DNA from 3 places in the Cellulomonas sp. P4_D11 genome. Region 1 is predicted to be linked to each of the others. Evidence: riboswitches for the same ligand, from Rfam matches in the RefSeq annotation. Region 1 holds a riboswitch; each other region holds the start of a gene.

What was found. A riboswitch is a leader RNA that binds a small molecule or an ion and turns the genes downstream of it on or off. The one in region 1 is predicted to bind S-adenosylmethionine.
Region 2: another riboswitch for S-adenosylmethionine. It lies ahead of AC1DT4_RS07715 (rhodanese-like domain-containing protein); the one in region 1 lies ahead of AC1DT4_RS12880 (NADPH-dependent FMN reductase).
Region 3: another riboswitch for S-adenosylmethionine. It lies ahead of AC1DT4_RS03075 (methylenetetrahydrofolate reductase); the one in region 1 lies ahead of AC1DT4_RS12880 (NADPH-dependent FMN reductase).

What each region holds. Positions count from the first base shown of each region.
Region 1 is NZ_JBFUIK010000018.1:52,470-56,605, reverse strand. Features, by position in the region: gene AC1DT4_RS12890 (LLM class flavin-dependent oxidoreductase) at 1-584, shown strand, start outside; gene AC1DT4_RS12885 (flavin reductase family protein) at 848-1,393, opposite strand; gene AC1DT4_RS12880 (NADPH-dependent FMN reductase) at 1,390-1,917, opposite strand; SAM riboswitch class IV at 1,934-2,042, opposite strand; gene AC1DT4_RS12875 (YciI family protein) at 2,209-2,601, shown strand; gene AC1DT4_RS12870 (RNA polymerase sigma factor) at 2,582-3,829, shown strand; gene AC1DT4_RS12865 (tyrosine-protein phosphatase) at 3,826-4,136, shown strand, end outside.
Region 2 is NZ_JBFUIK010000009.1:47,914-52,049, forward strand. Features, by position in the region: gene AC1DT4_RS07705 (DUF1345 domain-containing protein) at 1-517, opposite strand, end outside; gene AC1DT4_RS07710 (O-succinylhomoserine sulfhydrylase) at 559-1,752, opposite strand; gene AC1DT4_RS07715 (rhodanese-like domain-containing protein) at 1,812-2,225, opposite strand; SAM riboswitch class I at 2,236-2,336, opposite strand; SAM riboswitch class IV at 2,456-2,570, shown strand; gene AC1DT4_RS07720 (aminotransferase class V-fold PLP-dependent enzyme) at 2,616-4,010, shown strand.
Region 3 is NZ_JBFUIK010000003.1:98,681-102,816, reverse strand. Features, by position in the region: gene AC1DT4_RS03090 (TetR/AcrR family transcriptional regulator) at 1-507, shown strand, start outside; gene AC1DT4_RS03085 (DNA-3-methyladenine glycosylase I) at 577-1,167, shown strand; gene AC1DT4_RS03080 (hypothetical protein) at 1,240-1,455, shown strand; SAM riboswitch class I at 1,623-1,719, shown strand; gene AC1DT4_RS03075 (methylenetetrahydrofolate reductase) at 1,796-2,833, shown strand; gene metE (5-methyltetrahydropteroyltriglutamate--homocysteine S-methyltransferase) at 2,841-4,136, shown strand, end outside.

The DNA of each region.
Region 1 (4,136 bases):
CGGTCGAGGGCTCGGAGCTCGACCTGTGGGTGCTCGCGTCCAGCGCGGGGGAGAGCGCGCGGGTGGCCGGTGAGCTCGGCCTGCCGCTCGCGGCGAACTACCACGTGAGCCCGGCGACCGTGCTGGAGACCGTCGCGGCGTACCGCGACGCCTTCACGCCCGGCGTGCTCGCGGCGCCGTACGTCGTCGTCTCGGCCGACGTGCTCGTCGCGGAGACGTCCTCCCGGGCGGCCGAGCTGGCCGACCCGTTCGCGGAGTGGGTGCTCTCGATCCGCAGCGGCGCGAGCGCGATCCCGTACCCGCGGCCGGGCAGGACGACGCCGTGGGAGCTCCGCGACGAGTCGGAGCGCGCGCTGCTGCGGGACCGGATCGACACGCGGCTGGTCGGCGACCCGGAGTCGGTGGCCCGCGGCCTGGACGCCCTGGTGCGCGCGACCGCCGCCGACGAGCTGCTCATCACCACGATCACGCACGACCCCGCGGACACGGCCCGCTCGTACGAGCTGCTCGCCCGCGCCTGGGGCCTCGGCGACGACGAGCTGGTCGGCGCCGGCGCCTCGTCCCGCACGACCTCGCGCGCCTGACCGAGACGGAGCCCGCGCTCGGTTCGCACGGACCACCCAGGCAGCCGAGCGACGCTGACGGGCTCGCAAGGGTGCGCCGGCGGGGTCGATGCAGGGATGGGTGCAGGACTCGTAGGCCCCAGGGCCACGGATGCTGCACCCATCCCTGAACCCATCGCGAGCGCTCCGGTGCGGGGAGGCGCGAGGGCGGGTCTGTGAAGGACGGTGCCGCGCGGCACGGCGCACACCCCGGCGCCGGGGCGCCGGGGTGTGCGGTCGGGTGCTCAGACGGCCGTGTGGTCGCCGATCCGGTGGTACGTGCGGTCGTGGTAGACGAGCGGGAGGGCGTCGTCGGCGATGCCGTGCTCCAGGGCCCGGACCGAGACGAGGTACGACCCGCCGACGGGCACCCGCTGCACGACGCGCCCGCGCAGCCAGGACACGGCCTCGTCGATGACGGGCTCGCCCGTCTCCAACGCGGTCCAGCCGCCGGCGGCGAACCGGTCGATGCCGCTGGTCGCGAACCGTGCCGACACGTCGTCCTGGGCGGCGGACAGGAAGCTGATCGCCAGGGTGCGCGCTCGGGACAGGGCGGGCCACGACGAGGACGTCGACGCCAGCGAGAACGCGAGCAGGGGCGGCTCGGCCGAGACGGAGATGACCGAGGTGGCCGTGAACCCGACGGGCCGCGCCTCGTCGTCGAGCAGGGTGACGACGGCGACGCCGGCGGGGTGCCGGCGGAACACGTCCTTGTAGGCCTGGGGGCTCAGCTGCGGCTCGTCCTGCTCCGCGAGGTCGGCGTCGAGCACGCGGAGGATCTCGGCGGTCATGCGGACACGACGGCCGGGTCGAGGGCGGCGCGCAGGGGAGCGAACGCGCGCTCGAGCCAGCGGTCGATCGCCGGGTCCAGGTCCGCGAGGTCGGCCTCCGTGAGGGCGAGCGCGCGGGTGGGGACGGTGGCCCCGAGCTCGACGAGCAGCGGTCGCAGGTGCACCTCGCCGGCGAGCAGGTGCGCCGGACCGCCCGAGACCACGAGCGGCACGGCGACCACGCCGGCCAGGCCGTCGGGGCCGTAGAGGTCGAGGAACGACTTGAGCAGCCCGGTGTAGGTCGCCTTGTACACGGGCGTGGCGACGACGAGCAGGCGCGCGGACGCGACCGTCGCGAGCGCGGGGTCGAGGAGCGAGCGGTCGGCCGTGAAGAGCTGGTGGCCGATCGTGGCGAGGTCGACCGTCGTGACGTCCGCGCCCTCGGCGAGCCGGTCCGCCACCTGCACGGCGGTGGCCAGGGTGCGCGACCCCGGCCTCGGGTTGCCCACGAGGGCGACGACGGAGGGGGCAGGCTGGTGGACCACGGTGGAGCTCCTTCTCGCTGCACGCTTGCCGCACCGGTCGGTACGGCCGGGTCATCTCCCGGAGCACCCCGTCGTGGAGGGGTTGCTGACCAGCGAGCCGGGGCTTCGCGCTGGTGCTCGTGACCTGGGCGGAGTTGTAGCAACGGGCGGCGGCCCGGCAAGGGCTTCTCCGGAGAATCCCGAATGACGGACAGCGGCGGGAACCGCAAGGATGCGTGTCGAGAACGTGCGACCGGCTCCGACCAGTGGACGGGAGCCCGCTGGGGGCCACGAGATCAACGGGAGCGCACCGTGAAGTACCTGCTGATGATGAAGTACTACCTCGAGGGCGTCCCGTCGATCGACACCTGGGCGCCCGAGGACGTCCGGCGACACATCCAGTTCCAGCACGACCTGGGCGCCGAGCTGGTGGCCGCCGGCGAGCTCGTCGACGGCCAGGGGCTGGCGTGGCCGGACACCGCGAAGTTCGTGCGGTCGGACGGCGTGTCCGCCCCCGAGGTGGTCGACGGCCCGTTCGCCGAGTCGAAGGAGTTCCTCGCGGGCTACTGGCTGGTCGACGTGGAGGACGAGGCCCGGGCCATCGCGATCGCCGCGCAGGCGTCGGCCGCCCCGGGGCCGGGCGGCGTGCCGCTGCGGCAGGAGTTCGAGGTCCGCGCCCTGATGAATGCGCCGGACCCTGACTGACCCGCCCGCCCCGACCGTGGACGACCTGCTGCGCGCGCTCGCGCCGCAGGTCCTCGGCGTGCTGGTCCGGCGGTCCGGGGACCTCGCGGATGCCGAGGACGCCCTGCAGGAGGCGCTGCTGGCCGCCACCACCCAGTGGCCCGAGCGCGGCGTGCCCGACAACCCGCACGCGTGGCTCGTCGTGGTCGGCAACAACAAGCTGGTGGACCGCTACCGCAGCGAGGACGCCCGGCGGCGGCGCGAGGAGCTCGTCGCCACCATGGACCTGGCGGGCGGCGCGCTCCAGGCCGACGACTCGCTGCTCCTGCTCTTCGGCTGCTGCCACCCCGCGCTCAGCGCTCCGTCGGCGATCGCCCTCACGCTGCGCTCGGTCGGCGGGCTGACCACGGCCGAGATCGCGCGGGCGTTCGTGGTGCCGGAGCCGACGATGGCCCAGCGGCTCAGCCGGGCGCGCCGGACGCTGCGGGAGCTGGCCGGCCCGTTCCGGATGCCGTCGGCGGACGACTATCCCGCGCGGCTGCGGGCCGTGCTCCGCGTCCTGTACCTGATGTTCAACGAGGGCTACGCCAGCAGCACGGGGACGGCGGTCGCCCGCGCCGACCTGGCCGTCGAGGCGCTGCGGCTGACCCGTGACCTGCACGCGAGCCTCCCCGACGACGCCGAGGTGGCCGGCCTGCTCGCGCTCGTGCTCCTCACCGACGCCCGCCGCCCCGCGCGCACCGGCCCGCACGGCGAGCTCGTCGCGCTCCCGGACCAGGACCGGAGCCGGTGGGACCGCGCGATGATCGACGAGGGCGTGGCGCTGGTCGAGGGGGCCTTGGCGCGCGGCACGGTCGGCGAGTACCAGCTGCAGGCCGCGATCGCGGCGGTGCACGACGAGGCGCCGACCGCCGACGAGACCGACTGGCCCCAGCTGCTGGCCCTGTACGGCCTGCTCGAGCGCATGACCGGCAACCCGATGGTGACCCTGAACCGGGCGGTCGCCCTGGCGATGGTCCACGGCCCGGAGGCCGGCCTCGCGCTGCTGGACCAGCTCGACGGGCCGCTCGCGGGTCACCACCGCCTCGCCGCGGTGCGCGGTCACCTGCTCGAGCGGGCGGGCCGGCCGGACGAGGCCGCCGAGCAGCTGCTCGCGGCGTCCCGGGGGACCACGAGCCTGGCGGAGCGGGACTACCTGCGGCTGCAGGTGGCGCGCCTGCGGCACGCTCCGGCAGGCTGCTCGTCGTGACCATCGACGCGCACATCCTGCTCTCGCCCGCCGTGACCAACCTGCGCGACATCGGCGGGCGTCCGACCGCCGACGGCGGCACGGTCGCGACGGGGGTGGCCTACCGGTCGGCCGAGCTCGCGGACACCGCGGTCGCGACGGACCCGTCGCTGGCGAGTCTTGCGATCCGCACCGTGGTCGACCTCCGCACGCAGGACGAGCGGTCGGGTCGGCCGGACCAGCTGCCCGCGGGGGCGACGCTGCTCGTGCTCGACGCGCTCGCGGACCTGCCGAGCGGTGCGGCCGCCCAGCTGCCGGAGCTGCTGGG
Region 2 (4,136 bases), on a different contig from region 1:
ACGACGAGCCCAGGTCGGTGTCGGAGATGGCGAAGCTCATGCCGACGGTCACGGCGACGTACGCGAAGTCGGTGTACCGCGGCGCCTCTCGCATGTGGAAGTCGATCCCACCGGCGCCGTCGGTCAGGTACATGCGCGCGTACCGCAGCGCGAACACCGTGTGGATCGCGGCCCACGACGCCAGCACGCTGGCGAGCACGGCGATCGTCGGCAGCAGCTGGCCGATCTCCTTCTCGACCAGCACGACGACGACCCCGACCAGGGTGACCAGCGCCGCGGCGAGGACGACGGCGTGCGCGCCGAACCGGGTGGGCTCCTCGCGCGTGGCGTGCGACGCGGTGTCGTCGGGACCCATCGGCGCGACCGCCGCCCAGGTCCACACGACGAACACCGCGGCCACGGTCGCCCAGCCGGCGAGGACCGCGGCGACCGCCGACGTCCAGCCGACGACGGCGGCGACGACCACCCCGGCCAGCACTCCGACCAGGAGTCGGACCAGCGACGACGAGTTGCTCACGCCGCCAGTGTTCCGCTCCCGACGGCGGGATCAGGGAGGTGTCACCCCAGTGTGTCGAGCGCCTGCGTCAGGTCGTCGATGAGGTCCGCCGGGTCCTCGAGGCCCACCGACAGCCGCACGGTCGACTCGCCGATGCCGACGGCCGCGCGCCCCTCGGGGCCCAGCTTGCGGTGCGTCGTCGTCGCCGGGTGCGTGACCATCGACTTGGCGTCGCCGAGGTTGTTGGAGATGTCGACGATCCGCAGCGCGTCGAGCACGCCGAACGTCACCTTCTTGGCGACGTCGGGCTGCGCGCCCGCCGGCACTGCGAGGTTGAACGTCACGACGGTCCCGCCGCCGGACTGCTGCGCGAGCGCGAGCTCGTGCTGCGGGTGGCTCGCCAGGTACGGGTAGCGGACCAGCGACACGCCGGGCTGCTGCTCGAGCCAGGTCGCCACCTGCAGGGCCGACGCCGTCTGGTGCCGCACGCGCAGCGACAGCGTCTCGAGGCCCTTGAGCAGCACCCACGCGTTGAACGCCGACAGCGACGGCCCGGTGTTCCGGATGAGCGTCTGCACCGGCCCGTGGATGTACTCGTCGGTGCCCAGGATCGCGCCGCCGAGCACCCGCCCCTGGCCGTCGATGTGCTTGGTCGCCGAGTACACGACGACGTCCGCGCCGAGCTCGAGGGGCCGCGAGAGCACCGGGGTGGCGAACACGTTGTCGACGACGACGGTCGCGCCGGCGGCGTGCGCCAGCCGGCTGACGGCGGCGATGTCGACCAGGTCCTGCATGGGGTTGGACGGCGTCTCGAAGAACACGACGTCCGCCGGCGTCGAGAGCGCCTCCTCCCACTGCGAGAGCTCGTGCCCGTCGACGTAGTCGGTGCGCACGCCCCACTTGGCCAGGATCTCCTCGAAGATCACGACGGTCGACCCGAACAGCGCGCGCGCGGACACGATGCGCGACCCCGACTGCACGAGCGCGGCGAGCGACGTGAACACCGCGGACATGCCCGACGCCGTCGCGAACGCCGCCTCGGCGCCCTCGAGCAGCCGCAGGCGCTCCTCGAACGTGGACACCGTCGGGTTGTTGTAGCGGCTGTAGAGGAACCGGTCGGCCTCGCCGGCGAACGCGGCCTCGGCCTCCGCGGCGGCGTCGTAGACGTACCCCTGCGTCAGGAAGATCGCCTCGGAGGTCTCCTGGAACTGCGAGCGGACCAGCCCGCCGCGCACGGCGAGGGTGTCGGGCCGCAGGTCGGTGCGCGGGGCGCGGCGGTCGTCCCAGTCGCCGGGGCCGGGGACGCGCCGGGGGTTCACGCCTGCCGCCACGGCAGGCCGGCGGCGCGCCAGCCGGAGTGACCGCGGTGACCGTCGGGGCCGACGTCACCCTCGAAGCCCTCGAGCACGTTGTAGGCCGGGCCCAGGCCCGCGGCGGTCGCGGCCTGCGCGGCGGCGATCGACCGGACGCCGGAGCGGCACAGGAACACCACGGGTCGACCGGCCCCGACGCCGGCGTCGGCGAGCTGCTTGAGGAACTGTGGGTTGGGCCGTCCCGACGGGTAGGAGACCCACTCGACCAGGGCCGCGCGCCCGTCGAGCGCCGCGGAGTCGGGGATGCCGACGTACCGCCACTCGGCGTCCGTGCGGACGTCGACGAGCACGGCGGTCTCGTCGGACGTCAGGAGGTCCCAGGCCTGCTGGGGGGTCAGGTCACCGGCGTAGCTCATCAACGGCCTCGTCTCATCGGTCCTGGCGGTAGCACCCTCGGCCGGGCACGTGGTGCCCGCGGGTTGCTGCGGCGTCGTCGAGCCAGATCTCTCAGCCGCTCTGGATGGTGCCGGTGATGCTACGCGCGGTCGGCAGGTCCGAACCAACTGGTGGACACGGTGTCCCGTCAGGCGAGACGAACCGCGCGGTGCGTTGACAGGTGCCGCGGGCTGCCGCGACCCTCGTTGCAGGTCATGAGCGCCAGCGTCAAGCCCCGGCTCGCTGGCCGGCAACCCTCCTCCGCGGTGGGGTGCCCCGGGTGACGACCTGGCCGCGCCCCGTCCGGGGTTCGGCAAGCGCGGGGTCCCACCTGTCGAGGGTGTCCCCCCGGAACGTGTCGGAGGACCACCATGACCATCATCGCCGAGCGCACCTCGTGTGCTTCCGTCGACGTCGTGGGTGCGCTGCTCCCCGTCGTCGGCGGCACCACCACCGTCCCGCTCGTGGACGGCACCCAGCGCGTGTACGCCAACCTCGACTACGCCGCCAGCGCGCCCGCGCTCGAGGCTGTCGCGGCGCGCGTGACCGAGGTGCTGCCGCTCTACGCCTCCGTGCACCGCGGCGCCGGGTACCTGTCGCAGGTGTCCACCGCGCTGTACGAGTCCGCGCGGCAGACGATCGCGCGGTTCGTCGACGCGCGTCCCGACGACGTCGCGATCATCACGCGCAACACCACGGACTCCCTCAACCTGCTGGCCGGCGTCGTGCCGTCCGGCGGTCGGGTGCTGGTGCTGGACGTCGAGCACCACGCCAACCTGCTGCCCTGGGTGCAGTCGTCCGAGCGGCACGGCAACCGCACGACGATCCTGCCCATCCGCGACACCGTGGCCGCGACCCTCGATGCCCTGCGCGCCGAGCTCGCCCGGCAGCCGTACGCCCTGGTCACCGTCACGGGCGCCTCCAACGTGACGGGGGAGGCGCTGCCGATCGACGAGGTCGTCGCACTCGCCCACGCCGAGGGCGCCCGGGTCGCGGTCGACGGCGCGCAGCTGGTCCCGCACCGGGGCTTCTCGCTGACGTCGACGGACGCCGACTACGTCGCCTTCTCGGGCCACAAGACGTACGCACCGTTCGGCGCGGGGGCCCTCGTCGGCCGCCGCGACTGGCTCGACACGGGCACGCCGTACCTCGCAGGGGGAGGTGCGGTGCGCGACGTGCGGACCGATCGGACGGTCTGGCAGCCGGCGCCGGCGCGGCACGAGGCGGGCTCGCCGAACGTGCTCGGCGCGATCGCCCTGGCCGAGGCGTGCGACCAGCTGGCGGCCCTCCCCGCCGGCGCCCTCGCCGCGCACGAGGAGGCGCTGCGGGCGCGGCTCGTCGAGGGGCTCTCGGGCATCGACGGTGTCGAGATCGCGCGCATCTGGCCGGACTCCGCGGCGCCGGTCGGCGTCCTCACGTTCACCGTGCCGGGTCACGACCCGGGCCTGGTCGCCGCGTACCTCGCCGCCGAGCACGGCATCGGCGTCCGCGACGGCCGCTTCTGCGCGCACCCGCTGCTCGCGCACCTCGGCGCGTCGGGCGGCGCCATCCGCGCGTCGGTGGGCGTCGGGACGACGAGCGAGGCCGTCGACCGCCTGGTCGAGGCGCTCACCGCGTACCTCGCGTCAGGTCCGGCCGTCCGGTACGAGGTGGTCGACGGCTGCTGGGCGGTCGTCGACGACACGCGCCCGCTGCTCGCCGTGCACGGCCTGGACCACCTGGCCGCGACAGCCGCAGCCGCCTGCGGCCCGGCCCTGGACGACTGACCGCCGCCCTGCCACCCCCCGGCCCGCCCGACCGAGAACGTCACTTCGCCGCCAGAACGTCACTTCGAGGTGCCGTTCTCCCGGCGAAGTGACGTTCTCGCGATCGGATCGGGCGACGATGGGGAG
Region 3 (4,136 bases), on a different contig from region 1:
GGCCCCGAGGTCGGCGGCTGGCGCGAGCGGCTCGAGCTGATCCTCGCCATCCAGCAGCCGATCCTGCGGGCGCACCCGTGGCTCGCCCGGACGACGACCGTGCTGCACGCCGTCGGGCCGGGGCGCCTCGCCTGGATGGAGGGGATGCTCGCGGCCCTGGAGGACACCCCGCTGTCGGAGCGGCAGAAGGTCGGGGCGATCGGGCTGCTGGCCACGCACGCGCTAGACCAGCTGCGGGTCACCGAGGAGCTGACCGGCAGCGCGCGCACCACCGCGGTCGGGTCGGCGAGCGACGCCGAGGAGGCCCCGGACCTGGGCGACCTCATCGGCGTCCTCGCGTCGCCGTCCACCCACCCGGCGCTGCTGCGCGCCTCCGCCGCGGGCGCCTTCTCGTTCGGGCCGGACGACCGGTCCGAACGGACCGACGGGCCCGAGCTCGACTTCGGGACGGTGCTCATCCTCGACGGCATCGACCGGCTGATCGCGCTCGCCGACCCCGCCACCTGAGCCGCCCACAGCCCCCGGCCGTCCACACGGCGCAGAGAGGTGTGGGCGGCGCCGGGCAGACTGCGACGCATGACCTCGACCGACGTCCCGCGCACCGGCCGTTGCTTCGGTGACGGCAACCCCCTCTACGAGCAGTACCACGACGAGGAGTGGGGCGTGCCCGTGCACGGCGAGCACGCCTTGTTCGAGCGGTTCGCGCTCGAGGGCTTCCAGTCCGGCCTCGCCTGGATCACCGTGCTGCGCAAACGGCCCGCGTTCCGGGCGGCGTTCGCCGGGTTCGACCCGGAGGTGGTCGCCGAGTTCGGGGACGACGACGTCGCGCGGCTGATGGCGGACGTGGGCATCGTGCGCAACCGCGCGAAGATCGAGGCGACGATCGCCAACGGCCGCGCGCTGCGCGAGCTGCACGCCGCCGGCGGCACGCTCGACGCAGTCCTGTGGTCGCACGCGCCCGACCGGACCGCGCACGTCCGGCCTGTGACCTGGGCGGACGTCCCGGCGCAGACCGACGAGTCGCGCGCGCTCGCCAAGGAGCTCAAGTCGCTGGGATTCCGCTTCGTCGGACCGGTGACGGCCTACGCCGCGATGCAGGCGTGCGGGGTCGTCGACGACCACCTGGCCACCTGTCCGTCGGCCGCTCGCGATCACCCGCCGGAGTGAGCACTACTCCTGCCGGGTGACGCTGCCGTGGGGGTCTCGGAACCGACTGTGACGCGGACTACAGTGCCGCACATGACGGAGATGCCCGACCACGACAGCCGGCGCGACGCCGTGCGCGCGGCGGCCGAGGCTCTGACGGACAACGTCGTCCCCGACGCCGGGATCCTCGCGGCGGTCCAGGACGGGCTGCTGTCCGTCCCCGCCGGCTCCCCCAGCTCGTGGTTCGACGTGCCGTCGCAGCGCGGCCGTCTGCAGACGAGCACGCTCGCCCCGCGCCGCCCGCACTGACGGGAGACGTGCGCGCCCGCCGGTGAGCGGGCGCGACATTGCGCCGCCCCGGCCGCGCCCGCCCGCGGGCGCGTCGGCGACCTGAGACCGGGGACGCTCGACGGACGCTCACGTCTCACGGACCGAGCATGGTTGCCCAGCATGTGATCGGCGGTCTACCATCGCGCCTACCATCCAGAGCGGCCGAGAGACCTGGCTCGACGACGCCGCAGCAACCCCCCTCCCCGCCGAGGGTGTGGGTGCTTCCGCCAGGGACGATGGAGTGAGCCATGTCCCCGCAGACCGCGTGTCACCGCACCAGCCCGGTGTCGACGACCGCCACCACCGCCACGGGCTCGCCGTGAGCGCCGCCGCCGTGGAACCCCGCACGCCCGGCCTGCACGTCGCGCCCGAGCCGCGCGCGCATACGGCGAACGACCGTCCGACCATCTCGTTCGAGCTCTTCCCCCCGCGCAACCCGGACGCCGCGCCGCGGCTGTGGTCGACCATCCGGGAGCTCGAGTCGGTGCACCCGGACTTCGTCTCGGTGACGTATGGCGCGTCAGGCAAGACCCGGGTCACCACGCGCGCGCTGGTCCGCCGGCTGCTGCGCGAGACGACCCTCAACCCGATCGCCCACCTGACCTGCGTCGGGACGTCGCGCGCGGAGATCACGGAGATCGTCGGGGAGTTCCTCGACGAGGGGCTCCGCTCGTTCCTGGCGCTGCGCGGAGACCCGCCGTCGGACCGCGGCGACTGGGAGGCGCACCCCGACGGCCTGCAGACGGCCGGCGAGCTGGTCGAGCTGCTGCGCGACATCGAGGCCCAGCGCTGCGCCGACAGCCCGTCGCAGGCGGTCCGCGCCCGGGTCCGGCCGCTGTCGGTCGCGGTCGCGGCGTTCCCGCGCGGCAACCACGCCACGGGCGGCACGCGCGCGCAGGACGTGGCGTCGCTGCTGGCCAAGCAGCAGGCCGGCGCTGACTTCGCTATCACGCAGGTCTTCTTCGACGCCGACGACTACCTGGGTATCGTGGCGGAGGCCCGCGAGGCCGGCGTCACCATCCCGATCATCCCGGGCATCATCCCGACCACCGACCCGGCCCGCCTGCTGCGGGTGCAGGAGCTGACCGGCGTCCCCGTGCCGCAGAATCTCCTGGACCTGCTCGGCTCCGCCGACGACGAGCTCGACCGCCACCGCCGGGGGATCCGCGCCAGCGTCGACCTCGTCAACGGCGTCCTGGACGGCGGAGCACCCGGCGTCCACCTGTACACGTTCAACCAGCACCATGCCGCACTTGACCTGCTCGAGGGTGCACACCTCGACGGCGGAGCTCGGACAGCTCCCGACCTGGCCGGATGGCCGCAGGACACGGCACCCGCCCGACCCCCGAGGGACTGAGAACCACATGAGCAACCCGACCTTCCCCGCCAGCTCCGTGCTCGGCTACCCCCGCATCGGCCCCCGCCGCGAGCTCAAGAAGGCCCTCGAGGCCTTCTGGGCCGGTCGCACCACCGCCGACGAGGTCGAGGCGACCGCCGCGGACCTGCGCCGCCGCACGCGCACCCGCCTGGCCGAGCTGGGCCTGGCCACCGACGTGCCGGCCATCCCGAGCGCGTTCTCGTTCTACGACCACGTGCTCGACGCCACCGCCGTGGTCGGCGCCGTGCCGGCCCGTTTCGCGGACGTGGTCGGCGCCGACGGCGCGCTCGACCTCGCCGGCTACTCGACCGTGGCCCGCGGTCGCGGCGACGACCTGCCGCTCGAGATGACCAAGTGGTTCGACACCAACTACCACTACCTGGTCCCCGAGATCGGCCCGGAGACCACGTTCCGGTTCGCCAGCGACCGCCCGGTCCGGGAGTTCACGGAGGCGCTGGCGGACGGCGTGCTCACGCGGCCGGTCCTCGTCGGCCCCGTCACGTACCTCGCCCTGGCCAAGGCGACCGAGGACGCACCCGAGGGCTTCGCGCCGATCGACCGCCTGGCCGACCTGCTGCCCGTCTACGCGGAGCTGCTGGAGGCCCTCGCCGCCGCCGGCGCCACCTGGGTCCAGCTGGAGGAGCCGGCCCTGGTCTCCGACTCGGTCGCCGTCCCGGCCGAGCAGCTGCTCGCGTCCGTCATCGAGGCGTACCGCGCGCTGGCCACCGACCTGACCCGCCCGCAGCGCCCGGCGATCCTCGTCGCGGCGCCCTACGGCGACCTCGGCGCGGCGTTCCCGGTGCTCGCCGCCACCGACGTCGAGGCCATCGGCATCGACCTGGTCCGCGGCCACGCGCCGACGGAGAAGGTCCCCGGCCTCGAGACCAAGACGCTGGTCGCCGGCGTGATCGACGGCCACAACATCTGGCGCGCCGACCTCGACGCCAAGCTGGCCGTCCTCGAGCAGCTCGAGGGCCTCGGCGCCGCCGCGGTGACCGTCGGCACCTCGACGTCGCTGTTCCACGTCCCGCACACGCTCGAGGACGAGCCGAACCTCGACGCGACGCTGAAGACCTGGCTCGCGTTCGCCGACGAGAAGGTCGTCGAGGTCGTCACGCTCGCCGAGGGCCTGACCGAGGGTCGCGAGGCCATCCACGAGCAGCTGCTCGCCGCGTCCGACGCGGTCAGCTCGCGCCGCACGGCGCCCGGCGTGGTCAACCCGGCCGTGCGCGACCGCGTGGCGGCGCTCGACGAGTCCGCCTTCAGCCGCGGCTCGTTCGAC